2 regions of the Paenibacillus yonginensis genome follow, and region 1 is predicted to be linked to the other one. Evidence: predicted binding sites of a transcription regulator. Region 1 holds the regulator's gene; the other holds the start of a gene.
What was found. The regulator CtsR, encoded in region 1, represses protease genes until heat stress. The targets are predictions, from matches to a motif close to ATGGTCAATAAAGGTCAAACA.
Positions count from the first base shown of each region.

Region 2: the regulator CtsR is predicted to act here: its motif matches at 2,165-2,185, upstream of clpP (ATP-dependent Clp endopeptidase proteolytic subunit ClpP).

Region 1 covers NZ_CP014167.1:3,652,604-3,667,453, forward strand. Annotated here, with positions in the region: gene ispD (2-C-methyl-D-erythritol 4-phosphate cytidylyltransferase) at 1-1, opposite strand, end outside; gene AWM70_RS16705 (PIN/TRAM domain-containing protein) at 151-1,236, opposite strand; gene AWM70_RS16710 (nucleoside triphosphate pyrophosphohydrolase family protein) at 1,458-1,853, shown strand; gene pssA (CDP-diacylglycerol--serine O-phosphatidyltransferase) at 1,941-2,663, opposite strand; gene disA (DNA integrity scanning diadenylate cyclase DisA) at 2,832-3,908, opposite strand; gene radA (DNA repair protein RadA) at 3,923-5,290, opposite strand; gene ltrA (group II intron reverse transcriptase/maturase) at 5,561-6,952, opposite strand; gene clpC (ATP-dependent protease ATP-binding subunit ClpC) at 7,449-9,893, opposite strand; gene AWM70_RS16740 (protein-arginine kinase McsB) at 9,988-11,049, opposite strand; gene AWM70_RS16745 (protein-arginine kinase activator protein McsA) at 11,065-11,580, opposite strand; gene AWM70_RS16750 (CtsR family transcriptional regulator) at 11,686-12,147, opposite strand; rRNA gene rrf (5S ribosomal RNA) at 12,787-12,903, opposite strand; rRNA gene AWM70_RS16760 (23S ribosomal RNA) at 13,114-14,850, opposite strand, start outside.
Region 2 covers NZ_CP014167.1:3,978,221-3,993,070, reverse strand. Annotated here, with positions in the region: gene AWM70_RS18120 (PdaC/SigV domain-containing protein) at 91-1,188, shown strand; gene clpP (ATP-dependent Clp endopeptidase proteolytic subunit ClpP) at 1,378-1,974, opposite strand; tRNA gene AWM70_RS18110 (tRNA-Arg) at 2,263-2,337, opposite strand; gene AWM70_RS18105 (sugar-binding transcriptional regulator) at 2,619-3,644, shown strand; gene gap (type I glyceraldehyde-3-phosphate dehydrogenase) at 3,737-4,747, shown strand; gene AWM70_RS18095 (phosphoglycerate kinase) at 4,863-6,044, shown strand; gene tpiA (triose-phosphate isomerase) at 6,106-6,858, shown strand; gene gpmI (2,3-bisphosphoglycerate-independent phosphoglycerate mutase) at 6,860-8,413, shown strand; gene eno (phosphopyruvate hydratase) at 8,538-9,824, shown strand; gene AWM70_RS18075 (OsmC family protein) at 10,052-10,513, shown strand; gene AWM70_RS18070 (phosphotransferase enzyme family protein) at 10,599-11,660, shown strand; gene AWM70_RS18065 (LLM class flavin-dependent oxidoreductase) at 11,796-12,809, opposite strand; gene secG (preprotein translocase subunit SecG) at 13,093-13,323, shown strand; gene AWM70_RS18055 (hypothetical protein) at 13,442-14,437, opposite strand; gene rnr (ribonuclease R) at 14,688-14,850, shown strand, end outside.

The DNA of each region.
Region 1 (14,850 bases):
TTGTTCCCTTATCCGTCACTGGTATCTCCTGCCCTGCTGCATATGATGATGCGGACCCAAGCGTCAGGCCGCCGGATGACAGCGGCAAACGCCGATTAAGCCGGCCGCCGGCTGTTCACGCCCGCCTTTTCCTTCATCCATCATACCTTGTTATTGGGCTTTTTCCAACAGTTTCGGCTTGGCAAAAATCATCCGTCCCGCCGAGGTCTGCAGCACGCTTGTCACCAGCACTTCGGTGATGCTGCCGATAAAATCGCGGCCGCCCTCGACGACAATCATGGTACCGTCATCCAGATAAGCTACGCCCTGGCCGTATTCCTTGCCGTCCTTGATGACCTGCACCATGATTTCTTCACCAGGCAAGACTACCGGCTTCACAGCGTTGGCCAGGTCGTTAATATTCAGCACGGATACGCCTTGCAGCTCGCACACTTTATTCAGGTTGAAGTCATTGGTAACAACTTTGCCGTGCAGCAGCTTGGCCAGTTTGACCAGCTTGCTGTCCACTTCGGAAATTTCTTCGAAATCGCCTTCGTAGATCAGCACCTGCACATCCAGCTCCTTCTGGATTTTGTTCAGGATGTCGAGTCCCCGGCGGCCTCTATTTCGCTTGAGCAGGTCGGACGAGTCGGCAATATGCTGCAGCTCTTCCAGCACAAACTGAGGGATCACAATCGTCCCTTCAATAAATCCGGTTTTGCAAATGTCCGCAATCCGGCCGTCAATGATGACGCTTGTATCCAGAATTTTATGCTCATGCGCCCATTTCTCTTCGGCTTGGACGGCGTTCCATTTGCCCGATTTCCAGAATGCGCCGAGCTCATCCTTTTTCTCCAGCCCGATTCGCAGACCGGCATAACCCAATAAGCAGACGCTGGCCAGCCTCACCCAATCGCTCATATCCCCAAGCCATGTAGTAGCCGGATAAAGCAGCAGCGAAATCAAAAGTCCTGCAATCAATCCCACTGAACCCGCTACGAGCTGGTCCATCGGTTGTCTGGATAAAGAGCTGATGCCTGAAAGCACCCGGTCTGAGATCATGTTGGCAAAAATAGAGAAGATCAGAAGAAACAGACAAGCTCCCACAGCAGCAAAAATAAGATGAACGCTCAACTCATTCATAGAGACCATTGCATGTTGGAAAGACTGCGGCAGAAATGAAAACAGGGCTTCATTGGTATACCCGGCCCAGGCCCCGCAAAGGCCTGCCATAATTTGAAAGGCTCTCTTTAACATGGAGTCCTTTCACCTCCTTTTAGTACCCAGTATGAACCAAATGTTGGAATTTCAATCCGTGGATCACGAAATATTTTTCTGAATGTACCAAGGCTAAACCGGCGGCGGGGCTTCCCATGGAGGAAAGATCGGGGGAGAAACTGTCTTCTTTCTGGTTGAAAATGGTTTTAGGGCTAGACTATAATAAATGCAACTTAACTTAATTAAAGGTGGATGGATAAATGAGCGCATTAACCTTACAGTCTTTTCAGGAACAAGTCTCCGAATTGCTGCTCCGTCACCGCAGTCTGCTGGATGTTCTCTCCAAAAACGGCCAGAGCAGCGCTTCTGTCAATCGAGCTGTGGTCAAAGCGGTAACGGAATGCGGCTGCATTGAACTCCATGCAACCAAACAAGTTCTTGAACCGGAAATGAGCCTTGAGCAGGCCAAGGAAGTCGTGGGCAAACATGTGCACGGGCAGCTTTGCGACCATTGCCGGGAAGCGATCAGCGCCGAACTCGGACGTAATTTGTTCTATATGTCCGCGCTCTGCAATTTGCTTGATATCAATATGGATGAAGTTGTCGAGAATGAGTCCAGAAAGTGCAGTACGCTTGGTTTGTTTAACTTGTCCTGAAGCTAAAATAAATCCAGCCCCCGCTCCTTGTGCAGGGGCCTACTAAAAAAGCCGTCCGCATGCCGGACGGCTTTCTTGTCAGCTATATTATGAGTTCTTGGAGCGATAAATATCTTCCGAGGAATGATTTTTCCGTTTAAAGAATCGTTCAATATTTTGTTTAACACCATACAAGGCATAAATGACAAGCGGGATAAAAATCAGTTTGGATAACTCCTCTGGAAATTTCACGGCAATAATAATCGCTGCAATGACGATCCAGGGCGCAATCCAGATGGCCTTGCGGGGAAGCCCGATTTTCTTGAAATTCGGATATCTGACCGAGCTGACCATTAAATAAGAGAGCAGCAGCATCGCCACAATAAAATAAGGCGCGCTGATTTCTTTGTGGAACAGCGAAAGCGTCGCCAGCACGCTTCCCGCAGCCGGAATCGGCAAACCAACGAAATACCCCGGAATCCCAGGCTTGACGTTGAACCTTGCTAATCGCAGTGCACCACACATCGGGAAGATCGCCGTCACAATCCAGGCAAGCGCCGTAGGCACGCTGTGGAACGAGATGCTGTACATAATCATGGCCGGCGCAATGCCGAAAGAAATGACGTCTGACAACGAATCAAGCTCCTTACCGAATTCGCTTTGGCATCCCAGCGCTCTCGCAGCACGCCCGTCGAGTCCGTCCAGCAGCATCGCCACGATGACCATAATGGCAGCCAAACTATACTTGCCGCTTTGCGTCAACATGATGGCGATCATTCCGATAAACAAGTTACCGAGCGTAAACATGTTCGGAATTGATTTAGTTATCATTTCTTCACCTCTGTAGTTATTGTCCCCAACCCGTCTTCGAATGAGCCCAAAACTGCCCGAAGGTTACTTGGGAATACCAGCAGCTGCTGGCAAACCCGATCCCGTCTAGACTTAAAAAAGATAAGGGTTCGGCTCGAAGCCCAGCCGCATCCCTGTATTTTAGTCGAATCAGATTTGCCTGTCAATAAATACCTGATCTTGCAGCCGTTTTAATCCTTCCTTGATGGCTCTGGCCCGGGACTCCCCGATACCGTCGACTTCATCAAGCTCTTCGATCGTAGCCATCATGATCCCCGGCAGCATTTCAAACCGTTCCACCAGGTTATGAACAATGACGTTAGGCAGACGAGGAATCTTGTTCAGGATCCGGTAGCCTCTTGGCGCGATAATCTCCTCCGAGGTGGCTGCTGACGACGGATAACCGAGCAGGCGGGTGAGGTGATGAACATCCAGCAGTTCGTCATCGCTGGAACGCTTGAGCCCCATAATGATATTGCGGATCGCATCATCATCGTCCTCTTTGGCATAATCTTTATACAGCAGCCACGCCTCTTCCTCCATGTTGCTGACCAGCTCTTCCATCTGCATGCTGATCAGCCTGCCTTCAGTTCCAAGCTCGTTAATAAACCGTTTAATCTCGAGTTTGACCCGGATTACCATTTCCACCCGCTGGATGACATTGATCACTTCAGGCAGCGTTACCAGCTCTTCAAACTCTGACGCCGAAAGGTTGGTCAAAGCCTGATTCAGCACCGATCTGTATTTCTCCAGTGTCTGAATCGCCTGATTGGCTTTCGTCAGGATAACGCCGATCTCTTTCAGGGAATACCGGAGCCCGCCTTGATACAAGGTAATAATATTCCGGCGCTGCGAGATGGATACAACGAGTTTGCCCGTCTGTTTGGCCACCCGTTCGGCGGTACGGTGCCGGATTCCGGTCTCCGAAGAGGAAATGGACGAATCCGGGATCAGCTGGGTATTCGCATATAAAATCCGCTTCAAATCCTCGCTGAGAATAATCGCCCCGTCCATCTTGGCCAGCTCATACAGATAGTTTGGCGAGAAATCGCAGTTGATAAAAAATCCGCCCTCCACAACCTCCATCACTTCGGGGCTGTAGCCGACAACCAGCAGTCCTCCCGTCTTGGCCCGGAGCACATTCTCAAGCCCGTCGCGAAATGCGGTACCCGGCGCGACAAGCCTAAGCAGGTCATTCATTTTGTCCAGTTGGTTCGGTTCCTTCATTCCCTCTTTGCCCCCTAATTTAACGCGGCCGACAGCGCCTCAGCTACCGTGTTCACGCCGATGACCTTTATTTCTTTGGGGCTGTTCCACCCCTTTAAACTTTTCTCCGGTAAAATAACCCGTTTAAAGCCGAGTTTTGCCGCTTCCCGCACACGCTGCTCCGCCCGGGACACCGCCCGGACCTCGCCCGTCAAGCCGATTTCGCCGAAGATCACGTCGTCCGGCTTGGTCGGAACGTCTCTGAAGCTTGAAGCGATGCTGACCGCAATCGCCAGATCGACGGCCGGCTCGTCAAGCCGCACGCCTCCGGCCACATTCAGGTAGGCATCCTGGTTCTGAAGGAACATGCCCATCCGTTTCTCCAGCACCGCAATAATCAGGTTCATCCGGTGAAGATCCACGCCGGTACCCATTCTTCTGGGCGCCGGGAAATGAGTGGCCGCAATCAGCGCCTGGAGCTCTACCAGCATCGGGCGGGTGCCCTCCATACTGGCTACGACTGTTGAACCCGCCGCTCCCGCCGATCTTTCCGACAGGAACAATTCGGAAGGATTCGACACCTCGGCCAAACCGGATTCGTTCATTTCGAAGATGCCGATTTCATTGGTGCTCCCGAACCGGTTCTTGACGGCCCGCAGCAGACGGTACGTATGATGGCGTTCTCCTTCGAAATAAAGCACGCAATCGACCATATGCTCCAACATTCGCGGGCCGGCGATCGCTCCTTCTTTCGTTACATGCCCGACCAGGACGGTGGCAATGCCCTGCCCTTTGGCAATCCGCATGAAACGTCCCGTGCATTCCCGGACCTGCGAGACGCTGCCTGGCGCACTCGTAATTTCCGACAAATACACCGTTTGTATCGAATCTATAACCAGGAAATCCGGTTTTACACTGTCAATCGCTTCTTCAATCCGTTCCACGCTGCTTTCACACAGGACATACAGCTCCGCGGATAAAGCGCCAAGCCTTTCAGCGCGCATCTTCGTCTGGCGGACGGATTCTTCGCCTGAAATATATAAGACCCTTAATCCGGACTTGGCCAGCTCATGTGAGGTTTGCAAAAGCAGGGTCGATTTGCCGATGCCCGGATCTCCGCCGACCAGAATCAGCGATCCCGGCACAAGCCCTCCGCCAAGCACGCGGTTCAATTCGCCAATGCCAGTCTGCACCCTTTGCTCGGTACCACTATCTATGCTTATGATGGGAAGCGGCTTTTCTTTACTTTGGAAAATGCCAGTCGACATGCCCTGCGTCTTGACCACGGTTTCCAATTCTTCGACCATGGAGTTCCAAGCCCCGCATCCCGGACATTTTCCGTACCATTTCGGCGTTTCGTAGCCGCATTCCGAACAGAAAAATTTTGTTTTAGTTTTAGCCATTGATCTCTCCCTATTCAATAGTCACCATTAAAAAGTTTACCACTTCTGCTGACAGAACAAAAGTTCCTCCCGGTCTATTTTCCTTATCCTTTTCATCGGCAAAAAGCGGAAAATCTTTAGCAGAACAGTTCGGGAGGATTAGACCAGGAACAAAGAAGGAACACAGAAAACGCCTCCTCCCCTCTTAAACAATCGAGTAGGAGGGGGTGACTAACCCCCGTCCTCTCACACCACCGTACATGCGGGTCCGCATACGGCGGTTCCAAAAGGTTAACAAAGCTCCAAATAACGAGAAAGCAAACTTTTCAGCCCTTTCGCTTCCCAGTAGGAAGTCGGAAGGGCGTTGTTTGTGTTTCGGGACATTTCCCATGCACCTCGTCTAGAGTTGCCCATCGCAAAGCAAGCCCACTCTGGAACGCCGAGTGCTCTAAGCTCACGGATTCGAGTGCGTACCCGTTTCCACTGCTTCCATAAGCACATACGCAGTCTGCGGCGAATCCATTGATCGAATCTTTCACAGTGGCTCTTCGCCGATGCGATTCGGAAATATCCAATCCAGCCGATGAGGTAGCGGTTTAATTGCATAATCCTGTTTTCCATGGACATCGACCGCGTTCGGCTCGTCAGCTCCCGTACCTTCTCCTTGAATCGCGAGATGGTTTGTGGGGCTAAACAAATTGTCGCTTTCTTATCCCTCAGGAAACTAAAGCCGAGGAACTTTCGGTTCCACGGGCGGTCTACCGCACTTTTCTCTCGATTCACTTTCAGTTTCAGCTTTCCTTCTACAAAGCGTGTTACCGACTCCATGACGCGTTCGCCCGCACGTTTGCTGGCGACGAAGATGTTGCAGTCGTCCGCATAGCGGACAAATCGCAGTCCTCGTTCCATTAGCTCCTTGTCCAAGTCATCCAGCAATATGTTCGCTAAAAGCGGACTCAGGGGCCCACCCTGCGGCGTTCCTTCTCGGCTGCGCTCCAGCTTTCCATCTACCATCACTCCAGCGTTCAGGTAGGCACGGATCAGTGTCAGCACTCTTTTGTCCTCCACTTTCCGCGCCACTCTTGCCATCAGTATGTCGTGGTTTACCCGGTCAAAGAATTTCTCCAGATCGAGATCCACGACCCATCTCAGGCCGCTTTGGATATATCTTTGGGCTTGTTTCACGGCGTCGTGGGCACTCTTTCCCGGTCGAAAGCCATAGCTATACCACGAGAATTGCGTGTCAAAGATCGGGTTCATGACTTGTAAAAGGGCTTGCTGGAGAAAGCGGTCCATCACGGTCGGGATGCCTAACAGCCGTACATCGCCTCCGGGTTTGGGGATTTCCACCCGTTTGACTGGCGCAGGTCTGTAGGTACCTGCTAGAAGTTTAGCTTTCGCCGATTCCCAGTGTGTTTTCAAGTAAGCTTGTAGATTCGCTACCGTTACTTGGTCCACACCGGGCGCTCCTCCGTTCTCTACCACTCGTTTATAGGCGAGCCGAAGGTTATCTCCTTCGAGCATTCGCTCCAGCAAGTTGTTCTTTGCTTCGCGAGAGGAAGGGGCGACTTGTGCCGACAAAGAACTCGGCGCTCCGGCATACCCTGGCGGCTTCACCGCTTCTCTTTGCCGCAAGCTCTCTGGCGAGATATTCTGCTGTCGTTGCTCTTCGTACGAACGCATCGGTTTCCTCTCTCCTTTCGGTTCAGCCCTTCCGTAGGCTGTTGCAACAGCTTACGTACTATGGCCTCTGCTGACTCCTGCCGGTTCAGCGTAGCCTCTCGGCTACGGTTACAAGTTTTTTTTTTCTTGCCTATCCGGCAGGCCTCCCCAGATAAGAACGTCATCTTTCCGCCCGCAACCACTGGAGTCTACAGGATTAGCCCTTGGCGGCTTTGGATTTCGTTGTGTATGGGCAACTCATCCGACTGCTCCTGCCTCAAATCCAGTTCGTGTACCTTGGCTCGTGCTTTTGCCTCCGGCTTCCTTCAGATTCCACCTCACGATGGACACCCTTGCCCTTGGCTAATGGTAGGCGCTCGCCAGCCCCCATTCGGGACTTTCACCCTAGAGATGACGCCCATGCTGGGCGTACAACAAAAGGCCGGCCTGACAGTGTATGTCAGGTCGGCCTTTGTTTCCTTTAGCGCCCCATCGGGCAAATTCTTTTCTGGAGAAATTACGCCTCCGAGGAAATTTTTCCTGCCGGGTTTACGGTCAGTTCGCCGTTCTCCTCATCAATGATGAGCGAATCGCCTTTCTTCACGTTTCCGGTCAGCAGCTCTTCGGACAAGCGGTCCTCGATATGCTTCTGAATCGCGCGGCGAAGCGGACGTGCGCCGTAAGCCGGGTCGAATCCGGCTTTAGCCAGGAACGCTTTCGCTTTGTCGGTGAGCAGGAAATCGACGTCGTATTCACGCAGCCGTTTGCGCAGCTCTTCGGACATGAGCGTAACGATTTCGGCAATGTGAGCTTCCTGGAGGGAATGGAAGACGATAATTTCGTCGATCCGGTTCAGGAACTCCGGACGGAAGCTTTTCTTCAGCTCATCCATCACTTTGCCTTTCATGTTGTCATAATCCGCGCCGGCGTCAACCGCAGCAGTGAAGCCCATGGTTGTGTTCCGTTTGATCGCTTCGGCGCCGACGTTGGACGTCAGGATGATCAGCGTGTTGCGGAAGTCAACCACACGGCCTTTGGAGTCTGTCAGACGTCCATCTTCAAGCACTTGAAGCAGGATGTTGAACACCTCAGGGTGTGCTTTTTCGATTTCGTCGAGCAGAACTACGGAGTAAGGTTTGCGGCGCACTTTTTCCGTCAGCTGGCCGCCTTCTTCATAACCCACATATCCCGGAGGCGCTCCGACGAGTCGGGAAGTCGAATGTTTCTCCATGTATTCGGACATGTCGATCCGGATAACTGCATTTTCGTCACCAAACATCGCTTCCGCCAGCGCGCGGGCAAGCTCGGTTTTGCCTACACCGGTTGGTCCGAGGAAAATAAACGAACCCATCGGACGTTTCGGATCCTTCAGACCCGCACGGGCACGGCGGATGGCGCGGCTGACAGCCTTAACGGCTTCCTCCTGACCGATGACGCGTTCATGCAGGATCTGCTCCATATTCAAGAGGCGTTCGGTTTCTTCCTCTTTCAGTTTGTTTACCGGGATACCGGTCCAGCTGGCGACGACCTGAGCGATATCTTCAGGCGTTACCTCGGAATCGGTACGGCCTTGTTTTTCTTTCCATTGGTTTTTGGTGGTCTCCAGCTCTTCACGGATCTTCTGCTCCGTATCGCGGAGAGCCGCCGCTTTCTCGAATTCCTGGGATTGAACCGCAGCGTCTTTCTCCTTGCGGATGTCCTCCAGACGGCTTTCAAGCTGTTTCAGGTTTGGCGGAGCCGTATAAGAATTCAATCTGACTTTGGAACCCGCTTCATCGATCAAGTCGATCGCTTTGTCCGGCAGGAACCGGTCAGAGATGTAACGGTCAGACAGCTTAACGGCCTGTTCAATCGCTTCATCGGTAATTTTTACGCGGTGATGCGCTTCATAACGGTCACGCAGGCCCATCAGAATTTGAATAGCTTCTTCCGGAGACGGCTGGTCAACCGTGATTGGTTGGAACCGGCGTTCCAGCGCCGCGTCTTTCTCGATATATTTTCTGTATTCATCCAGCGTTGTGGCGCCGATGCACTGCAGCTCGCCGCGGGCCAAAGCCGGCTTCAGGATGTTGGAGGCGTCGATCGCGCCTTCCGCGCCGCCTGCACCGATCAGCGTATGAAGCTCATCAATGAAGAGGATGATATTGCCCGCCTGGCGGATTTCATCCATGATCTTTTTCAAGCGGTCTTCAAATTCGCCGCGGTATTTGGTTCCGGCTACGACAGAACCCATATCCAGCGTCATAACGCGTTTATCTCGAAGCGTTTCCGGAATTTCGTTGTCCACGATGCGTTGGGCTAGGCCTTCGGCGATCGCCGTTTTACCTACCCCTGGTTCACCGATCAGCACCGGGTTGTTTTTGGTCCGGCGGCTGAGCACCTGAATCACGCGTTCAATTTCTTTGGCGCGTCCGATAACCGGATCGAGATTGCCTTCTTTGGCAAAAGCGGTAAGATCACGAGCCAAGCTGTCCAGCGTCGGCGTATTGACGTTTGCCGGCTGGCCGTGGTGGCTGGATACCGCTTCGCTGCTGCCCAGCAGCTGCAGCACTTGCTGGCGGGCCTTGTTCAGGCTGATGCCCAGGTTGTTCAGCACGCGGGCCGCTACGCCTTCCCCTTCACGGATCAGTCCCAGCAAAATGTGCTCTGTGCCCACATAAGTATGGCCGAGCTTCCGCGCTTCATCCATCGACAGCTCGATGACCTTCTTGGCGCGTGGTGTATATGCAATATTGGTCGGCTGTTCCTGGCCGCGTCCAATCAAGGTTTCAACTTCATCTTGAATCTTCTCAAGTCCAAGGCCGAGTCCGACAAGCGCTTTAGCGGCGATGCCTTCTCCTTCACGAATCAGCCCCAGCAAAATATGTTCTGTCCCGATATTGTTATGGCCGAGCCTTACCGCTTCTTCTTGAGCCAAGGCCAGCACTTTCTGTGCACGTTCCGTAAATCGTCCAAACATCATTCTCCTGCACCTCCATGATTGGTGAATTTACCTTTTCTTACTTTAGGTACTTCTTCGGATGTATCTTTAGGTTTCTCTAAGGTGTCACTTTACTTTAAACTTTACCCAGTTTCTCCCGGATCAGTCTGGCGCGGTACATATCCATTTCCCCCGGCTCCACGCTGCCATCATAGCTGTTGTACAGGAAGCCGGGCTGGGTAAGCACCATCAGCTCATTCAGGCATTGAGGGGTCAAACCCTCGATCAGCCCAAGATCTACGCCAAGCCGGACGTCCGACAAACGTTGAGCCGCTTCTTTTGAATCGATCATCGCCGCATGGGACAGAATGCCGAAAGAACGCATCACCCGGTCGGTAACCCGAAGCCGGGATTCCTGGATCAATCTTTCCCGGGCCGCTTTCTCATGCCCGATAATTTGGAGCACTACGCTGCGGAGATTATCAATAATTTCCGCTTCGCTTTGTCCCAGTGTAATCTGATTTGAGATTTGAAACAAGTTCCCCATCGCTTCGCTGCCTTCGCCGTAGATGCCCCGGACAGTCAAGCCGATTTGCGAGACCGCCGACAAAATACGGTTAATCTGCTGCGTCAGCACCAGCGCGGGCAGATGCATCATGACCGATGCGCGGAGACCCGTGCCTACATTCGTTGGGCAGCTGGTCAGATACCCTCTTTTATCATCAAAAGCAAAATTTACATGGTCTTCAAAAATATCATCCACAGCCGTCGCTTTCTCCCATGCTTCCTTCAGTTGGAAGCCCGGATACAAGCATTGAATGCGGAGATGGTCTTCTTCGTTGACCATGATGCTCAAGCTTTCATCATCACTTATAAATACAGCACCGTTTCTGGATTCATTAGCCAGATTCGGACTGATCAGATGTTTCTCCACCAGCATTTTCTTATTCAGCTCATCAAGTCCGGACAGCTCAATCGGATGGATTTCTCCATAAACCTGAAACCTTGGATCGTCCAATACTTCCTTAAGCTCATCCTGAACTTCCTCCAGATGCCGGTTCGTAGCCAGCAGTGGAAAAGGATGCTGCTTCAGATTGCGGGCAATCCGCACCCGGCTGCTGATCACAATTTCCGACTCGGCGCCGGTCGTCTTCATCCAGTGGCTTAACGGCTGTTCAGTAAAACGGATAGCACTCATTGTTTTGACCCCCTGTCACTCGCTGATTTGCCTCTCGAGCTCCCGAATCTGGTCCCGAAGCTGAGCAGCAGCCTCAAATTCCTCATGGTCAATGCTGTCCTGCAAACGGCGTTTCAGATCATCAATCTGCCGTTTCGTCCGGATCGCTCCGCCAACGCGCACCGGGACTTTCCCGGTGTGGACAGTGCTGCCGTGAACTCTTTTGAATAGCGGGTCCAAACGGTCATTAAAATATTTATAACAAGAGCTGCAGCCGAATCTGCCCAGCTTGCTGAACTGGGAGTAAGTCATGCCGCAGACTTCACATCTTAAATTCTCGGGGCTTTCGGCCCGTTTGCCTTGCTCGACCGTCTCGAAATTAAGCAGTCCGGACAAAAGGTTATGAATGGAGAATCCTCCCGATGTTCCGGGAATCAACTCCCCTTTTTCCCTGGCGCAAGCCTCACATAAATGATATTCGCTTTTATCTCCATTTACAATTTTGCTGAAATGAAGACTGGCCGGTCGCTTCCCACATTCCTGGCAAAGCATTCGGCATCCCTCCTTACGAAATATCTGACATGCGGTACAAATTCCTCAAGATACATCCAAATCGAGTTGAGCCTATCTAAAGCCTATTCAAAACCTTGCCATCCGCTACCTGCTTAACAGCGAAATCAACATGGCTTTCATGATATTCGCCCTGATCTGATCCCTATAGGGCAGCTTCAAGGCCAATACTTCTCTGGAGACAGCCGCTCTCATCAGATTGGCTTCGCGAGGCGTCAGCACCTTCGCTTCTTCCAATTGATAAATCAGCCCTTCTGCAGCAGCCTGGCCTATTTCAGAGCCGATCGTCTGATGCAGATGAGTATGGAGCGACATCGGTCCCGGAAGCTCCACGCGCCTGATACGAATATAACCGCCGCCGCCGCGCTTGCTCTCCACAAGATAGCCTTTCTCCAGCGTAAATCTAGTGCTTATTACATAATTGATCTGGGAAGGCACACAGGAGAATTTATCAGCCAAATCGTTGCGCTGAATTTCTACGGCGCCGGAAGGACTTTCATGCATCATGCTTTTTAGATATTTCTCAATAATATCCGAGATGTTGCGCAATTCCTTCCCCTCCTCAGCCATACAGAAACACTTTTGAAGCTTATCCCGATTGTTTCAATCGGTTGTTATTGACTTTGACTTTCTTTGACTTTATTCATATTATAGCACACTTTTTATTTTTGCCAAGAGTTTTCCCGTTTATAATTACATTCCCTTTTATGATTAGTTTGGGTTTTGAAACCCTTATTTATTCTTATCGAAAATCAATTCCGCTTCTCCTTATTATTACCCGTTTCAGCTTTTTGCGAACAGAACAGGCCGGCTTAATCCCATTTCCAGGGTTTATACCCCACATTTTTTTACAGGGCTTTAACCAAACACCCAATCAAGTTAAAATCTGTGGATAACCTCGACAAAAACAATGGTTTGAGCTGATAGCACACTAAAATTATCATTGTCAAAGCGGATAAGCCGTGGATGATGGGGATGAATTGGTGTATTTCTGAAAAATCCCCTCATCTGTTGTTCCGATCTTATCACCGCTATGGATAAACTGTGAATGAAAAGAAGTCAACCGGGAGCTCCAAAGTCGCATGGAAGGGAATTTGGGGATAAACAAGCGGATATTGTTAAACGAAGTTTAATTCTATATAAAAAATAAAGACCACCGTTGAAGTTATCAACAGTGGTCTTCAGTTCGCTTGGCGGCGTCCTACTCTCCCAGGACCCTGCGGTCCAAGTACCATCGGCGCTGGAGGGCTTAACGGTCGTGTTCGGGATGGGTACGTGTGGAACCCCTCCGCCATCGCCACCAAACATGATTTTTGCGCTGCTTCACTTCCGCGTCTTTCGCTTCAGCAAAAGATCAGACCCTAGAAAGGACATGCAGCTTAAAATCGGTTCAGATGTTTGATCACCTGAAAACTGGATACGAAACAATCAATTGTGAATTAGTTGTTCTCGGGGTCCCCGCCAAAGTATTCGGAGTTCGCTTCGTCAGCGTCTCTTCACTTTGGTGGGTCCATTTTGGATAAGCCCTCGACCGATTAGTACTGGTCAGCTCCATGCATTGCTGCACTTCCACCTCCAGCCTATCTACCTCGTCGTCTTCAAGGGGTCTTACATACTGGGAAATCTCATCTTGAGGGGGGCTTCACGCTTAGATGCTTTCAGCGCTTATCCCTTCCGCACTTAGCTACCCAGCTGTGCTCCTGGCGGAACAACTGGTGCACCAGCGGTGCGTCCATCCCGGTCCTCTCGTACTAAGGACAGCTCCTCTCAAATTTCCTACGCCCACGACAGATAGGGACCGAACTGTCTCACGACGTTCTGAACCCAGCTCGCGTACCGCTTTAATGGGCGAACAGCCCAACCCTTGGGACCTACTTCAGCCCCAGGATGCGATGAGCCGACATCGAGGTGCCAAACCTCCCCGTCGATGTGGACTCTTGGGGGAGATAAGCCTGTTATCCCCAGGGTAGCTTTTATCCGTTGAGCGATGGCCCTTCCATGCGGTACCACCGGATCACTAAGCCCGACTTTCGTCCCTGCTCGACTTGTCAGTCTCGCAGTCAAGCTCCCTTTTGCCTTTGCACTCTTCGAATGATTTCCAACCATTCTGAGGGAACCTTGGGGCGCCTCCGTTACTCTTTAGGAGGCGACCGCCCCAGTCAAACTGCCCACCTGACACTGTCCCCATACCGGTTCACGGTACCAGGTTAGAACTCCGATACGATCAGGGTGGTATCCCAACGGCGCCTCCAAGGAAGCTTGCGCTCCCTCTTCCTAGGCTCCCACCTATCCTGTACAAATCGTATCAAAGTCCAATATCAAGCTGCAGTAAAGCTCCATGGGGTCTTTCCGTCTTGTCGCGGGTAACCTGCATCTTCACAGGTATTAAAATTTCACCGGATCTCTCGTTGAGACAGCGCCCAAGTCGTTACGCCATTCGTGCGGGTCAGAATTTACCTGACAAGGAATTTCGCTACCTTAGGACCGTTATAGTTACGGCCGCCGTTTACTGGGGCTTCAGTTCATAGCTTCGGAGTTACCTCCTAACCACTCCCCTTAACCTTCCAGCACCGGGCAGGCGTCAGCCCGTATACTTCGCCTTGCGGCTTCGCACAGACCTGTGTTTTTGCTAAACAGTCGCTTGGGCCTTTTCACTGCGGCCCCCTCGGGCTATTCACCCTACCGAGGCACCCCTTCTCCCGAAGTTACGGGGTCATTTTGCCGAGTTCCTTAACGAGAGTTCTTCCGCGCGCCTTAGAATTCTCTTCTCGCCTACCTGTGTCGGTTTACGGTACGGGCACCTTCACCTGGCTAGAGGCTTTTCTTGGCAGTGTGAGATCATGACCTTCGCTACTGCAATTTTCGCTCCCCATCACAGCCCAAGGTTATGTAGCACGGATTTGCCTATGCTACCCTCTCACTGCTTGGACGGACATCCATCAGTCCGCGTCACTACCCTGCTGCGTCACCCCATCGCTCATAACGGTTTACGGTGGTACAGGAATTTCCACCTGTTGTCCTTCGACTACGCCTGTCGGCCTCGCCTTAGGTCCCGACTTACCCTGAGCGGACGAACCTTCCTCAGGAACCCTTAGGCTTTCGGCGGATCAGATTCTCACTGATCTTTTCGTTACTCATACCGGCATTCTCACTTGTGTACTCTCCAGCGCTCCTTACGGTACACCTTCAACGCATACACAACGCTCCCCTACCCCTGAATCGACTTCACTCCAGCTTCGAAGTGATGTGTCT
Region 2 (14,850 bases), 330 kb from region 1:
AAGTAAGATAAAGAAAGATAGATAAGGAAACAAGGAAACAAGGAAACAAATGACAACCCCAGAAAGCTAGGCAGGAAAGGGATGACAAACATGAACAGAAACCAAAAATGGACGGGAGCCCTGCTGGCAGCTGCTCTGCTGTTTGGAGCAGGAGCCGGCTCCGCCGAGTTTGCGGCAGCGGCCTCCTCAAAGGCAGCCCCGGCTGTACAAGCACCAGCAGCTTTTAATCTGAAACTAAATGGAAAACAGCTGGCCCGGAAGGCTTTGGCCGGACAAGAAGGCAGCTTGGTGCCGCTGGCGGCGATCCGCGACGGGTTGGGACTGAAGGTCTCTTATGAGCCCAAGACAAAAACCTACCAGATCACACGAGGCAATATTTCAGTCAAGCTGGTACCCAGCGGTTACGGCACTGTTCAGACCGTGATCAACGGAGCCAAATCGTACACGGGATACGAATGGGTCAATAAGCAGGGCTACAATTATGTGTCTGTACATTTGCTGACGGACAGCCTGGGTTACCGGGCCGGATGGGACAACGCCACCAAGACGGTCAATCTGGTTCCGCTTCAGCTGAACAACATGAAAGTAACGGTCCAAACCTTGTCGCAATCGGATAAAGTAACGAATATTCAAATCGAATATCCGGTAATCAGCGGCTTGACAAATGCGGAGGTTCAGCAGCAGATCAACAAGCGGTTTAAGGACTGGGCGGACGCTTATTTGCAGGATTCGCTGAAGCGCTCCAAGGATTTGGGACCTGGCCCTCAGGGCGCGAAAAATGAATTCGACATGAATTATCTGGTTACGTATAATCGCAACGGCTATATCAGCTTCCGCATGCTGAATTATGATTACACAGGCGGAGCGCACGGCATGAGCGGTCTCGAAGGAATTACAATCCGGCTGAGCGACGGCAAACAGATCGAGCTTGCCAATCTGCTGAAAGCCAATCCGGATTATTTGAAGGTCGTAGACAAGACAGTAGCGGCCAAGCTGAAGAAAGATCCAGGTTATTTTGGCGGGTTCACTACGGCGGGAGACAAACCGGACTTCTATCTGAAGGATGATGGCATCGTCGTATTCTTCCAGCTGTATGAATACCTGCCTTATGCAGCGGGCTTCCCGGAATATTATATTCCTTTCTCTGCGCTGCTTCCTAATGGAGCAAGTCCGTTTGAAGAGCAGTAATCGTAAACAGACTGGGTCTAAAACAACAAAGCAGATACTTCCCCGGGGAGTATCTGCTTTGTTGTTTGGAGGGACGGACATTCTCTTGTTTGGACAAAGGGGTATGTCCTTTCCCAAAAAGAAAAAGAACTCACAGAATTGAAGTCTGTGAGTTCTTCTCTGTGAATCTCGATCTGTTCAGGCAGCTGTTTATACGCCTTCCGAGTTCACTTTCTCGATCACTTTGTCGATCAAGCCGTATTCTTTGGCTTCCGCCGCGGTCATGAAGTAGTCGCGGTCGGTGTCTTTTTCGATGCGTTCCAAAGGTTGACCCGTGCGTTCCGCCAGGATTTTGTTCAGGCTGTCGCGCATTTTCAGGATGCGGCGAGCGCGGATTTCGATATCCGTTGCTTGACCTTCGGCTCCGCCCAGCGGCTGGTGAATCATGACTTCGCTGTTTGGCAGCGCGTAGCGTTTGCCTTTCGCGCCGGCGTTCAGCAGGAACGCGCCCATGGAAGCGGCCATGCCCACGCAGATCGTGGAGACGTCGGATTTGATGAACTGCATCGTATCATAAATCGCCATGCCTGCCGTAATGGAACCGCCAGGGCTGTTAATGTAGAGGTGAATGTCCTTGCCAGGCTCTTCGGCATCCAGGAACAGCATTTGCGCGATAATGGAGTTGGCCACAACGTCGTTCACTTGGGAGCCAAGGAAAATGATCCGGTCTTTGAGCAATCTGGAATAAATGTCGTAAGCACGCTCTCCGCGGTTACTTTGTTCGACGACCATAGGAATATAACTCACGATAAAACCCTCCTAAATAATAATGTTAAGTCATATGCTCAGTGCCCGGCAATCAGAAGCCGCAGCAGGCCTTAACAGGTTGAACCCGATTGGGTCCGGCGATTACAGGATTGACCAAAACCCCGTACTTTAAACCCCGCCCCCAGAGTCAGACACTGTTAATAACCACATCATAAACAATTTCAAACAGAAAGTCAAAGAAAGTCAAACTAACCGATCAAAAAAAGCCCGAATCCTCGGACTAATGGTTAAACATATATAGGACGCTGTTAAAGGTTAAAAATAAGATGGCGCGCCCGCGAGGAATCGAACCTCGATCTCAGGCTCCGGAGGCCTACGTCATATCCATTGGACCACGGGCGCATAAAGAAAAAAATCCATTTGACCTCAAATAAAGTCAACAGAATTCATTATAGCCGCATCCAAATTAAAAAGCAAGCCCATAAAAGCAAAGTTGAGTCACATTTTCTGCAGGATCGCGGGATTGCGAATAACGCATGGAAAACTTGCTCATTCTACGGACGATACACTTGCAACAGGAGCAGAAATTGGTTAGAATATCAGTGGGACTTAAAACGTTAACCCGGGACATTTTAAGACCAGAGGAATGGAGAGAGATAGTCGAAGCCGCAGGAGTGAAGACATTGCGAGATTTGTTGGAGATCCAAAAGCAGCTTCTGCCTGATCTCATGGACGTTCTCAAGAAGAGATATCTGATCCTGAACCAGATCATGCTTGAAGAAGTCATCGGAAGGCGCACACTGGCGCTCTCCCTGAATATGACGGAACGCGTATTGCGCGCGGAAACCGATCTCCTTAAAGCTCAAGGTCTTATTGAAATCGAGAATGTGGGCATGAGAATCAGTGAAGCTGGCCGCCAGCTGCTGGAGCAGATGAAGCCGTTCGTGAAAGAACTGCTGGGGCTGTCCGAAATGGAGAAGAAGATCCGCGATACCTATGGGCTGCGCAAGGTGGTTGTGGTTCCAGGCGACTGCGAAGCGGCCGCAACGGCCAAACGCGAACTGGGACGCGCAGGAGCAAGAGCTTTGCTTGAAGTAATCGGGGAAAATGACGTAGTCGCCGTAACCGGCGGTTCAACGCTGGCCGTTATGGCCGAGCAGCTCACCCCCCCATCGGCACCTATTAAAGGAAGCTGGTTTGTACCGGCTCGCGGAGGTTTGGGTGAAAGCCTGGAGATTCAGGCCAACACGATCGCTTCCGGCATGGCCAAACGTGTCGGCGCCGAATACCGGCTGCTGCATGTGCCTGATTTGCTGGGCAGGGAAGCTTATGAATCCCTTGTTCATGATCACAACATTCAAGAGATCGTAAGCCTGATCCGCAAGGCGCGGATCGTGGTGCACGGCATTGGAGACGCCATGGAGATGGCGCGCAGACGCAAGCTGGATGCTGAGATGGTGCAAGAGCTCGCAAGAGACGGAGCCATTGCCGAATCCTTCGGTTATTATTTTAACGAGCAGGGCGCCGTAGTTCACAAGATGTTGACCTTGGGTCTGAGGCTTGAGGACATCAAATCTACGGAGACGATCATCGGTATTGCGGGCGGGCGCAGCAAAGCGCAGGCCATTCATGCTGTTCTGAAGTTTGGCCAGGAGGATATCCTGATCACGGACGAGGCGGCAGCCGAAGAAATTGTCAAGTCGCTGTAGAACGCAGAAACGGTACGAATTAACGTTGTTTTACTCAGGTCATCAGGCCTGACTAAATATAAAAAATATATTTTCTTTGGGAGGATCTATCAATGAGTGTAAAAGTAGGCATTAACGGTTTTGGACGTATTGGTCGCTTGGCATTCCGTCGTATTCAAGAAGTAGAAGGTATCGAAGTAGTAGCAATCAACGACTTGACTGACGCAAAAATGCTGGCACACCTTCTTAAATATGATACAACTCAAGGCAAATTCAACGGTGACGTTGAAGTTCACGAAGGTTTCTTCAAAGTAAACGGCAAAGAAGTTAAAGTTCTGGCTAACCGCAACCCTGAAGAGCTTCCTTGGGGCGACCTGGGCGTTGACATCGTTCTGGAGTGCACAGGCTTCTTCACAACTAAAGAAAAAGCTGAGCTTCACCTGAAAGGCGGAGCTAAGAAAGTGGTTATCTCTGCTCCAGCTACAGGCGACATGAAAACGATCGTTTACAACGTAAACCATGAAACGCTTGACGGTTCTGAAACTGTTATCTCCGGTGCTTCTTGCACAACGAACTGCTTGGCTCCTATGGCTAAAACTTTGAACGACGCTTTCGGCATCGTTGAAGGTTTGATGACTACCATTCACGCTTACACTGGCGACCAAAACACTTTGGACGCTCCACATGCGAAAGGTGACTTCCGCCGCGCTCGTGCCGCTGCCGAGAACATCATTCCTAACACAACTGGCGCTGCTAAAGCCATCGGCCTGGTTATTCCTGAACTGCAAGGCAAATTGGACGGCGCTGCACAACGTGTGCCTGTACCAACTGGTTCCCTGACTGAGCTGGTAACGGTATTGAACAAGAAAGTAACCGTTGACGAAGTTAATGCGGCTATGAAAGCTGCAGCTGACCCGCAAACATTTGGTTACACAGAAGACGAAATCGTTTCTTCCGATATCAAAGGTATGACTTTCGGCTCCCTGTTCGATGCTACTCAAACTAAAGTGTTGACTGTTGGCGACCAACAATTGGTGAAAACAGTAGCTTGGTACGACAACGAAATGTCCTACACTGCACAGCTCGTTCGTACTTTGGAACACTTCGCAAAACTGGCTAAATAATAGCCTTGCTTGAAACCAAAGAGCGGAAACAGCCAGTGTTTCCGCTCTTTATACATGATGAGTGCTTTTCCTTGAATTGCAGATAATCAAATTTAAGGGTGCGGAGGAACGAACCATGAATAAAAAAAGTGTTCGCGATGTAGAAGTAACAGGCAAACGTGTCTTTGTGCGCGTAGATTTTAACGTGCCGCTCGAAGACGGCAAAATTACGGATGACACTCGGATCCGCGAAACGCTTCCTACGATCAAATATTTGATCGAAAACGGCGCGAAAGTGATTCTGGCGAGCCACCTGGGCCGTCCCAAAGGTGAAGTCAACGAATCCATGCGTTTGACTGCTCCTGCTGAACGTTTGGCTGAGCTGCTGGGCAAACCGGTTGCCAAAGCGGATGAAGCTGTAGGCGAAGCCGTGAAAGCCAAAATCGCCGAATTGAACAATGGCGATGTGCTTGTGCTTGAGAACGTGCGCTTCTATCCGGGCGAAGAGAAAAACGATCCGGAGCTGGCCAAACAATTCGCCGAGCTTGCCGATCTGTTCGTCAATGACGCTTTTGGCGCCGCTCACCGTGCGCATGCTTCCACGGAAGGTATCGCACATTATCTGCCGGCCGTATCCGGTCTGTTGATGGAGAAAGAATTGTCCGTTCTGGGCAAAGCCTTGTCCAATCCGGACCGTCCTTTCACCGCGATCATCGGCGGCTCCAAAGTTAAAGATAAGATCGACGTGATCGACAACCTGCTGAACCTTGCAGACAACGTACTTATTGGCGGCGGCTTGTCCTACACCTTCTTCAAGGCTCAAGGCCATGAAATCGGTTTGTCCCTGTGCGACGATTCCAAATTGGACGTAGCTCTGGGCTTCATCGAGAAAGCCAAGAAGCTCGGCAAGAACTTCCTGCTTCCAGTCGACTGCGTGATCGCTGACGACTTCAAAGCAGATGCCAACAAAGATATCGTAGATATCGACAGCATCCCGCAAGGCTGGGAAGGCGTGGACATCGGTCCGAAAACCCGTGCTATGTATGCTGATGTCATCAAGAACTCCAAACTCGTCGTTTGGAACGGACCTATGGGTGTATTCGAAATCGAGCCGTTCTCAAACGGAACACGCGAAGTAGCTGAAGCTTGCGCAACTACAGAAGGCTACACCATCATCGGCGGCGGCGACTCCGCAGCGGCAGCAGAGAAATTCCATCTGGCTGACAAAATGGATCATATCTCCACCGGCGGCGGCGCATCCCTTGAATTCATGGAAGGCAAAGCTCTTCCAGGCGTAGTGGCTCTGAACGATAAATAAGAACAGGCCGCAGGGGCCTGTCCCCAAGTTTTTAAGAAAGAAACACTGGAGGTTTAACGGCATGAGAACACCAATCATTGCAGGGAACTGGAAAATGTTCAAAACGGTTTCCGAAGCCAAAACGTTCTTCGAAGAAGTTAAGGGCAAAGCGGAAGTAGCCGGCGTGGAAAGCGTCATCTGCGCTCCGTTTACCAACCTCCCGGCTTTGGTGGAGGCCGCTAAAGGCACTTCCATCAAAATCGGCGCCCAAAACCTTCACTTCGAAGACGAAGGCGCATTTACCGGCGAAATCAGCGGCAAAATGCTGCAGGAGCTCGGTGTCGATTACGTCATCATCGGGCACTCCGAACGCCGTGCTTATTTCGGCGAAACGGACGAAATCGTAAACAAAAAGGTACATGCTGCATTCAAATACGGCATCACGCCGATCCCTTGCGTAGGGGAGAAGCTGGAAGAGCGTGAAGCGGGTCAAACCAAAGAGGTAGTTAAGGTGCAAACCGAAGCTGCGCTTCAAGGTTTGACAGCCGAACAGGCTGCTCAAGTCGTTATCGCTTATGAGCCAATCTGGGCGATCGGCACAGGCAAATCTTCCACGGCTCAAGATGCCAACGAAGTTATCGCTTATATCCGCAGTCTGGTGGATGGCTTGTACGGCTCCGAAACGGCCGGCAAAATCCGCATTCAATACGGCGGCAGCGTGAAACCTGAGAACGTTAAGGAATACATGAGCGAAAACGACATCGACGGCGCGCTCGTAGGCGGCGCAAGCCTGCAGCCTGCTTCCTACATCGCTCTGGTTGAGGGGGCCAAGTAAGATGGCTGGAAATACTGTACCTAGACCCGTAGCCCTGATCATCATGGACGGTTTCGGTCTTCGCAATACGGTAGAAGGCAATGCGGTTGCCCAAGCCAAGAAACCGAACTATGACCGTTACCTGAAAGAATATCCGAATACCACTTTGACCGCCTGCGGCGAAGCGGTAGGTTTGCCTGAAGGCCAAATGGGCAACTCCGAAGTTGGTCACTTGAACATCGGCGCAGGCCGCATTGTTTATCAGGATCTGACCCGGATTTCGAAATCGATTCGCGAAGGCGAGTTTTTCGAGAATCAAACCTTGGTTGAAGCGGTTCGCTCTGCCAAGAAAAACGGCAAGAAGCTGCATCTGTACGGCCTTTTGTCCGACGGCGGCGTGCACGCGCACATCGACCATTTGTTTGCGATGCTGGAGCTGGCCAAGAAAGAAGATATGCAAGAAGTGTATATCCATGCTTTCCTTGACGGCCGCGACGTAGCTCCGGACAGCGGTGAAGGTTACCTGAGCCAGCTGATCAAGAAGATTGAAGAGATTGGCATCGGCAAAATCGCCACCCTTTCCGGCCGTTACTACTCCATGGACCGCGACAAACGCTGGGACCGCGTAGAGAAGTCTTACCGTGCGATCGTCTACGGTGAAGGCCCTCATTACGTGGACGCACTCCAAGCTGTTAAGGATTCTTACAGCAACGGCGTGTTTGACGAATTTATGGTGCCGACCGTAATTGTGGACGGTCAAGGAGAGCCGGTAGGTTCCGTGGAGTCCGGCGATTCCGTCGTGTTCCTGAACTTCCGTCCGGACCGTGCGATCCAGCTGTCCCAAGTGTTTACGAACCTTGATTTCCGCGGCTTCGACCGTGGACCGAAATTCCCTGAAGGCCTGCATTTCGTATGCTTGACCCTGTTCAGTGAAACGGTAGGAGGATATGTAGCCTACGAGCCTAAGAACCTGGACAACACGCTGGGTGAAGTGCTTGTGCAGCATAACAAGAAACAGCTTCGCATTGCAGAGACTGAAAAATACCCTCACGTAACGTTCTTCTTCAGCGGCGGACGCGATGTGGAGCTTCCGGGCGAAACCCGTATCCTCATCAATTCGCCGAAAGTGGCCACTTATGACCTGAAGCCTGAAATGAGCGCCTACGAAGTAGCGGCTGCAGCCGTGAAAGAGATCGAAGAAGAAAACTTCGATACGATCATCCTGAACTTCGCCAACCCGGACATGGTTGGACACTCCGGCATGCTGGAGCCAACGATCAAGGCGGTTGAAGTAACGGACGAATGTGTAGGGAAAGTCGTGGATGCCGTTGTATCCAAAGGCGGAGTAGCGATCATTATCGCCGACCACGGCAATGCGGACATGGTATTTGACGAGAATGGCCGTCCTTTCACGGCTCATACAACGAACCCGGTTCCGTTCATTGTAACTTCCCATGACGTTGTTCTGCGCGAGCATGGCATTTTGGCAGACGTTGCGCCAACAATCCTGGATCTGATGCAGCTGCCTCAGCCGGCCGAAATGACAGGCCAATCCATGATCGCCAGCCGCAAATAAGCCTGCTTGCTTGCGAAAGCAGACATAAAGCGTTAGACTTCTGCTCAGAGAATGTTTATCAGCCAACACTGGCTGTTACCTGCAGCCAGAATGAAAAATGAATTCGAAAAGGAGAATACTCAAAATGACTATTATTTCTGACGTATACGCACGCGAAGTCCTTGACTCCCGCGGCAATCCGACTGTTGAAGTTGAAGTTTACCTGGAATCCGGCGCTATCGGCCGCGCAATCGTACCATCCGGTGCTTCCACAGGCGCTCACGAAGCGGTTGAGCTTCGCGACGACGACAAATCCCGTTACCTGGGCAAAGGTGTTCTGAAAGCCGTTGCCAACGTTAACGACATCATCGCTCCTGAAGTAATTGGCATGGACGCTCTGGACCAACTGGGCATCGACAAAATGATGATCGCTTTGGACGGAACCCCTAACAAAGGCAAACTGGGTGCCAACGCAATCCTGGCGGTTTCCATGGCTGTAGCCCGCGCTGCAGCTGATGCTTTGGACCTGCCTCTGTACGTTTACCTCGGCGGATTCAACGCTAAGCAGCTGCCGGTTCCTATGATGAACATCGTGAACGGCGGCGCACATGCCGACAATAACGTTGACGTGCAAGAATTCATGGTACTCCCTGTAGGCGCTCCAAGCTTCAAAGAAGCGCTTCGTATGGGTGCTGAAATCTTCCACAACCTGAAATCCGTATTGAAAGGCAAAGGCCTGAATACAGCAGTTGGCGACGAAGGCGGCTTTGCTCCTAACTTCACTTCCAACGAAGACGCTTTGAGCTCCATTATCGAAGCGATCGAGAAAGCCGGATATACGCCAGGCAAAGATGTATTCCTCGGTATGGACGTTGCTTCCACTGAGTTCTACAAAGACGGCAAATACCACCTGGAAGGCGAAGGCAAATCCTTCACTTCTGCTGAATTCGTGGACCTGCTCGCTTCTTGGGTAGATAAATACCCAATCATCACGATCGAAGACGGCTGCTCCGAAGACGACTGGGAAGGCTGGAAGCTGCTGACTGAGAAACTGGGCGGCAAAATCCAACTTGTTGGTGACGACCTGTTCGTAACGAACACAGAACGTCTGGCTAAAGGTATCGAAGACGGCATCGGCAACTCGATCCTGATCAAAGTTAACCAAATCGGTACTTTGACAGAAACTTTCGACGCTATTGAAATGGCTAAACGTGCTGGTTACACAGCTGTTGTCTCCCACCGTTCCGGTGAGTCCGAAGACAGCACAATCGCCGACATCGCAGTTGCGACAAACGCAGGCCAAATCAAAACAGGTGCTCCTTCCCGTACAGACCGTATCGCAAAATACAACCAATTGCTTCGCATCGAAGACCAATTGGGCGAACTTGCTCAATACAACGGCTTGAAATCCTTCTACAACCTGAAGAAATAAGAAGGTTTGTAGTGGCCTTAGCCTTACGGCTCCAAATAAGCCATCCATCCCCTGGTATACTTCGGTATGCCGGGGGTTTTTATATTTGGGCGAGCTGGAGGTCGTTTCACTCCTGCATGAATCCTTTCGAATTTGACTTAAATATGGCAAACTTGTGTTCATTCGTATACAATGACTGCAGGGAGAGCCATACGTCCATACCATTTGTGATAAAGGAGGCGGGCGGCATGAGACACTTATTTCAACTGAACGCCGTATGGAACGGCGGCCGCAACAGTGAAGGAACTATCGAGACCGGCAATTTGAAAACGGTTATCTCCATTCCGGAGCCTATGGGCGGACCTGGAGTCGGAACCAACCCGGATGAAATGCTGCTCGGAGCTGCGGCAACCTGTTATCTGATTACTTTGGCAGCCGCACTGGAAAGAGCCGGAATTGAGACAGAGAGCTTGACGCTGAACTCCGAAGGGACGGTGGACGTCACCAACAATATTTTCACCTATGAAAGTATTGTGCATCGGCCGCATATCGTGCTTAAGGCCGGTTCCGGTGAGCGCGAGGTGGAGCGGGCGAGGTTAATCGCCGGTAAATCGGAGGGAGCCTGCATGATCTCCCGGGCGCTAGCAGGAAATGTTGCACTGACAACCGAGCCTGATATTGAGGTGGCAGCCGCCAAGGCGGCGCAATAAGACAGAAGGTTTCATAAATAGCTCGAAGGCCGCAGGTTTCTGCGGCCTTTTTTATAAGCGGTGGTACATAGCCTGACCTTGGAATGTGAAGGCCTGGAAGGTGGATGAGATCCGGATTTCCGAGGCTGGCAGGTTCAGCCCGTCTGGGATTTCAAGCCAAACCAGAGAGTTGGAGGATGGGGGAGGGGAAAGCAAAATCGTGACTGCGGACGTTCTGCATGTGATCGCTAGAAGCTATGGAATTCAACAGCCTGTGATTACTTATATTAGGCACAGCGAGAATCGGACTTACAGGGTGGATGGAGCAGACGGTGGCAGCTACCTGCTGCGCATTCATCAGCCCGTGAAGGACAGCATGGCCGGCCCGCAGCATACCTTTGAAGGACTCCTTGTTGAGCTGGACATGCTTGAGCAGCTTGCCAAAGGAAGCAGCCTGCTTGTACAAGCTCCTTTACGTCAGACGGATGGAGAGTTGATCTTTGTCCTGAAACAGGGAGGGGAGACGCTAAACTGCTCTATGCTCACCTGGCTTGAAGGCCGGGATATACAAAGAGAGGATACGGCTGCTCCGGAGATGGCGCAGAAGCTTGGGACACAGGTGGCGAAGCTGCATGCTTTTTTTAAAGGTTACAAGTATGCCGGGCTGAAGTACCGCCCCAGCCAAGACCTTTCGTATAACGAACGTTTGGTGCAAACGATCAAGCGGGGAGCTCCGGTCGGTCTGTTTGCAAATGGGGATGTCCTCATCCTTGAGGAAACGATCCAGCTAGTCAATTCCAGGCTGCGGTGGCTCGAGATCACCGAGGACACGTGGGGGCTCATCCACGGCGATCTGGGGATGGGCAATACGCTAATTAATGACGAAGGAGAAACCAGCTTCATTGATTTTGGATTTTTTGGCCCGGGCTACTATTTTCCTTCCAGTCACAGGAATGTCTTTCTGGACAGTTATTATGAGTATTTTGGAATGGAGCCCTACGATTTGCAACTAGTAGAAGGCTTGATGTTAATTGCCATTATCGGTTTCTATGCTTTTGAGCTGGAGAATGAGGCTTATCAGGATTGGATGCGGGAGCGTATGCACAAGCTGTGCAGGGACTTATGCAGGCCTTATTTGGCCGGGGAACGTATTTTTTACAAGTTTTAAAAAAGAATCCCTGGACCAGTAAGCCTAATACAAACGGCGCCCGCTAACGGGCGCCGTTCGTATTTCGGGGTCGTACAGGGTTAAAAGGAGCTGCGCTAAAAGCTTTGCTGAGCTTTCAACCCTGAGATCTTACTCTTAAGCCTGTTGCAGGCCAAAAGCTTCAGCTACAAGCTGGTAGGAACGCAGGCGGGCTTCCAGATCGTAGATCGGAGACACAAGCAGCAGCTCTTCGGTCTGATATTCCTCCGCCAGCTTCTCCAGCTTCGCTTTGACCTGTTCAGGTGTACCGATAACCCGTCTTTCTCGTGCAGCTTCCAGGCGGGATAGATCGTATGGCGTGTAAGGATAGTTCTTCGCTGTTTCGACGGACGGCAGATAGGCAAGCTCCATGCCGGTCTCCAGCGCGTAGAAATACAAGCTGACGCTGGAGGACAGATCAAGCGCCTCTTCTTCGGTCTCGGCGCAGATCACCATGACGGCGGCAAGGGCACGGGGTCCTTCTTCCATCAGGGACGGTACGAACCTTTCCCGGTACATGTGGACCGACTCCGCGCCGCCGGCCGTGCCGAAGAACTGCGCGAAGGCATACGAAGCACCGACTTCGGCAGCCAGTCCAGCGGTGCCGCCGCTGGACCCGAGCAGCCACAGCTCCGGTGCCGTTGGCACGGACGGGGCTGCCAGCAGGCCCGGGAAGCGGTGGTCGGCCGGTACGGCGTCGTTCAGGTACGCAATCAGGTCAACGACCTGCTGCGGATAAGTGTCGCCGTGATGGTACCGGCCTTCCTGCAGCGCCCGTGTGGACAAGGGCCGGCCGCCCGGCGCGCGGCCGATCCCGAGATCGATCCGGCCGGGGTACAGTGCCTCCAGCAGGCGGAAATTCTCCGCCACTTTATAGGCGCTGTAGTGCGGCAGCATGATGCCGCCGGAGCCTACCCGGATCCGCGAAGTGTGCGATGCCAGGTGGGCGATCAGCACCTCCGGGCTGGAGTGGGCCAGGCTGCGCGAGCTGTGATGCTCGGATACCCAATATCGGTGGTAGCCGAGGCGGTCTGCCTCCTGAGCCAGCCGGGTGGTATCGGATAAGGCCTGCACGGCCGTTCCGCCTTCATTTATATGCGATTGGTCGAGAACACCTAGTCTCGTTAACATGTCATCACCTCAATCCTACTTTAACAATTTAAGGGGTGGAAGGTCAAAGTTTTATTGTTTCATAACAATAGAAATCGGACTTTATTTACAATAGACGGGATAGATCCGGACACGGTGCAATATATTATGAACCTCTTTGCCATCAGAAATCCCCTCACTATTCATCTTGATGTGAATTATAACTTGTATTCAGCGAAGCGACTGTGATAAACTATAAGCAATGTGTAGTTTGGAAAATTGTTTTTTGATGATTATAGATGTATCAGCCTGGGAGGTGGAATGAATGGATATTCTGTTTAAAATCTTGTTGGTTATCTTTTCGATCGGTTTGATTACCATCGTTCTTTTGCAGAAAGGCAAAAGTGCAGGTCTTGCCGGTGCCATCTCCGGAGGTGCAGAGCATCTTTTCGGTAAAACGAAAGCACGGGGCATGGAATTGGTGCTGGAACGCACAACAGTGGTTTTGGCAGCGGGATTTTTTATTTTGGCGATTCTGGTTGCCATGTTTGAATAAGACAAAGATGTTCGAATCAGAGATTCGGATCAGATAAATGATAAAAGCCTTCGATCTTCAGGATCGAGGGCTTTTGTTTTTTTTGCCAAGCTGCCGGTTATGTATAAAATACACGAGTCTATCTAATCTTGAATCTGGTTAGAAAGGCTGGAGAGAAAAGAGGGGCGTCGTTCACATAGTCTGCCTTCTGTTTCGCCGCCGAATTCGGGCTTTGAATTTTATCAATCAGGTCTGATAATTTGCCGTACTGGTGGGACAAACCGGCATGAATGTCTTCAATGGCTTGTTTGTTCGCCTCCATGTGCTCGGATAAATGCAGCGTCTTGGCTGTAATCCTGAGTAATCGCTCCCGGATTTCAGCTGCGTCCGGAAGGACGGCGGTTGAAGTCTGATCGCCTAAAGGCCGGGCGGTGCCTTTGTTCCATATCCCTTCGATTCTGTCGTTGGCGTATTCCAAAGATTTCCGGATATCCTGGCAGATCTGGGATGCATGTTGAAGTTCTAGCTCCAGCTCGGTGCTCCAGCTGTGCAAGAGATCGGCGGTTGAATGCAGGTCGACAGCAGCCGCGTTAGTGCGGATATGGATCTGCTCGCAGGTTTGTGTCCTGCTTGCTAGGACATATGATGTTTGTTCAAACCTTCGGGCATGGATAACGAGTACAGCGGTGGTAAGCAGGCTTCCGCCAAGGAAAAGCAGCAGGTTGTTTGTCATGAATTCGTTGTTCGTCTGAAAAATTTGGATGACCATGATCATGGAGGTCATGACTAAACAGCCGTTGAAGAGGATAAGCCTGAAGTTCGAGTAGAGTGAGAATACCAGGATACTGATATAGAGCAGAAGGAAGCTGAACAGGCAAAAGTGGCGGGCCAGCTCATAAAAGGTCATCAGACTGAACAGCGCTGCTGAAAGGTAAGGGATTGTGGCAGGGCTTCGGTTTTTAACATGCAGAAAAGTGGGGAGACAGCAAGCCAAACCTCCGGTGATGATCATGAACAGCAGTCTAGGGTCGTCGCTGCTCAGCATAGGATCTCTCAGCACATTCAGTATAAGCAGAACCCAGACCAGCACGATGAAAAAGCCGTTGCGAGACCGGTAAAACGCGCTACGATCCATTGCTTGTCCTCCTTTTTTTGGAAGCGGATATAGGTTCGTTACAGGGTCACGTAAGGAAAGCCCCTTACCCTCATTATCGGGGAATTCGGGCCGCTTATTTATACAGGATTCTGCCTGCTGGGAAAGGATTTTGGGGTTTGCGGATGCGCAGGGTTAAATTCGTGTATACTAGGTTATATACATGGATAAGAAAATATTGGGATTATATTATAACGGCTTCTTCATTGGACGGGGCTTTTGAGGTGAAATCATGATAACGGAAAATATGCTCCTCGATTTTATGCGGGAAACCGCTTATAAACCGATGACTTACCAGGAGCTTGAGGAACATTTTCAAATTTCGGATGCTTCTGAATTCAAAGCGTTTCTGAAACTGCTGAATGAATTGGAGCAAAGCGGCAAAATCGTATTGA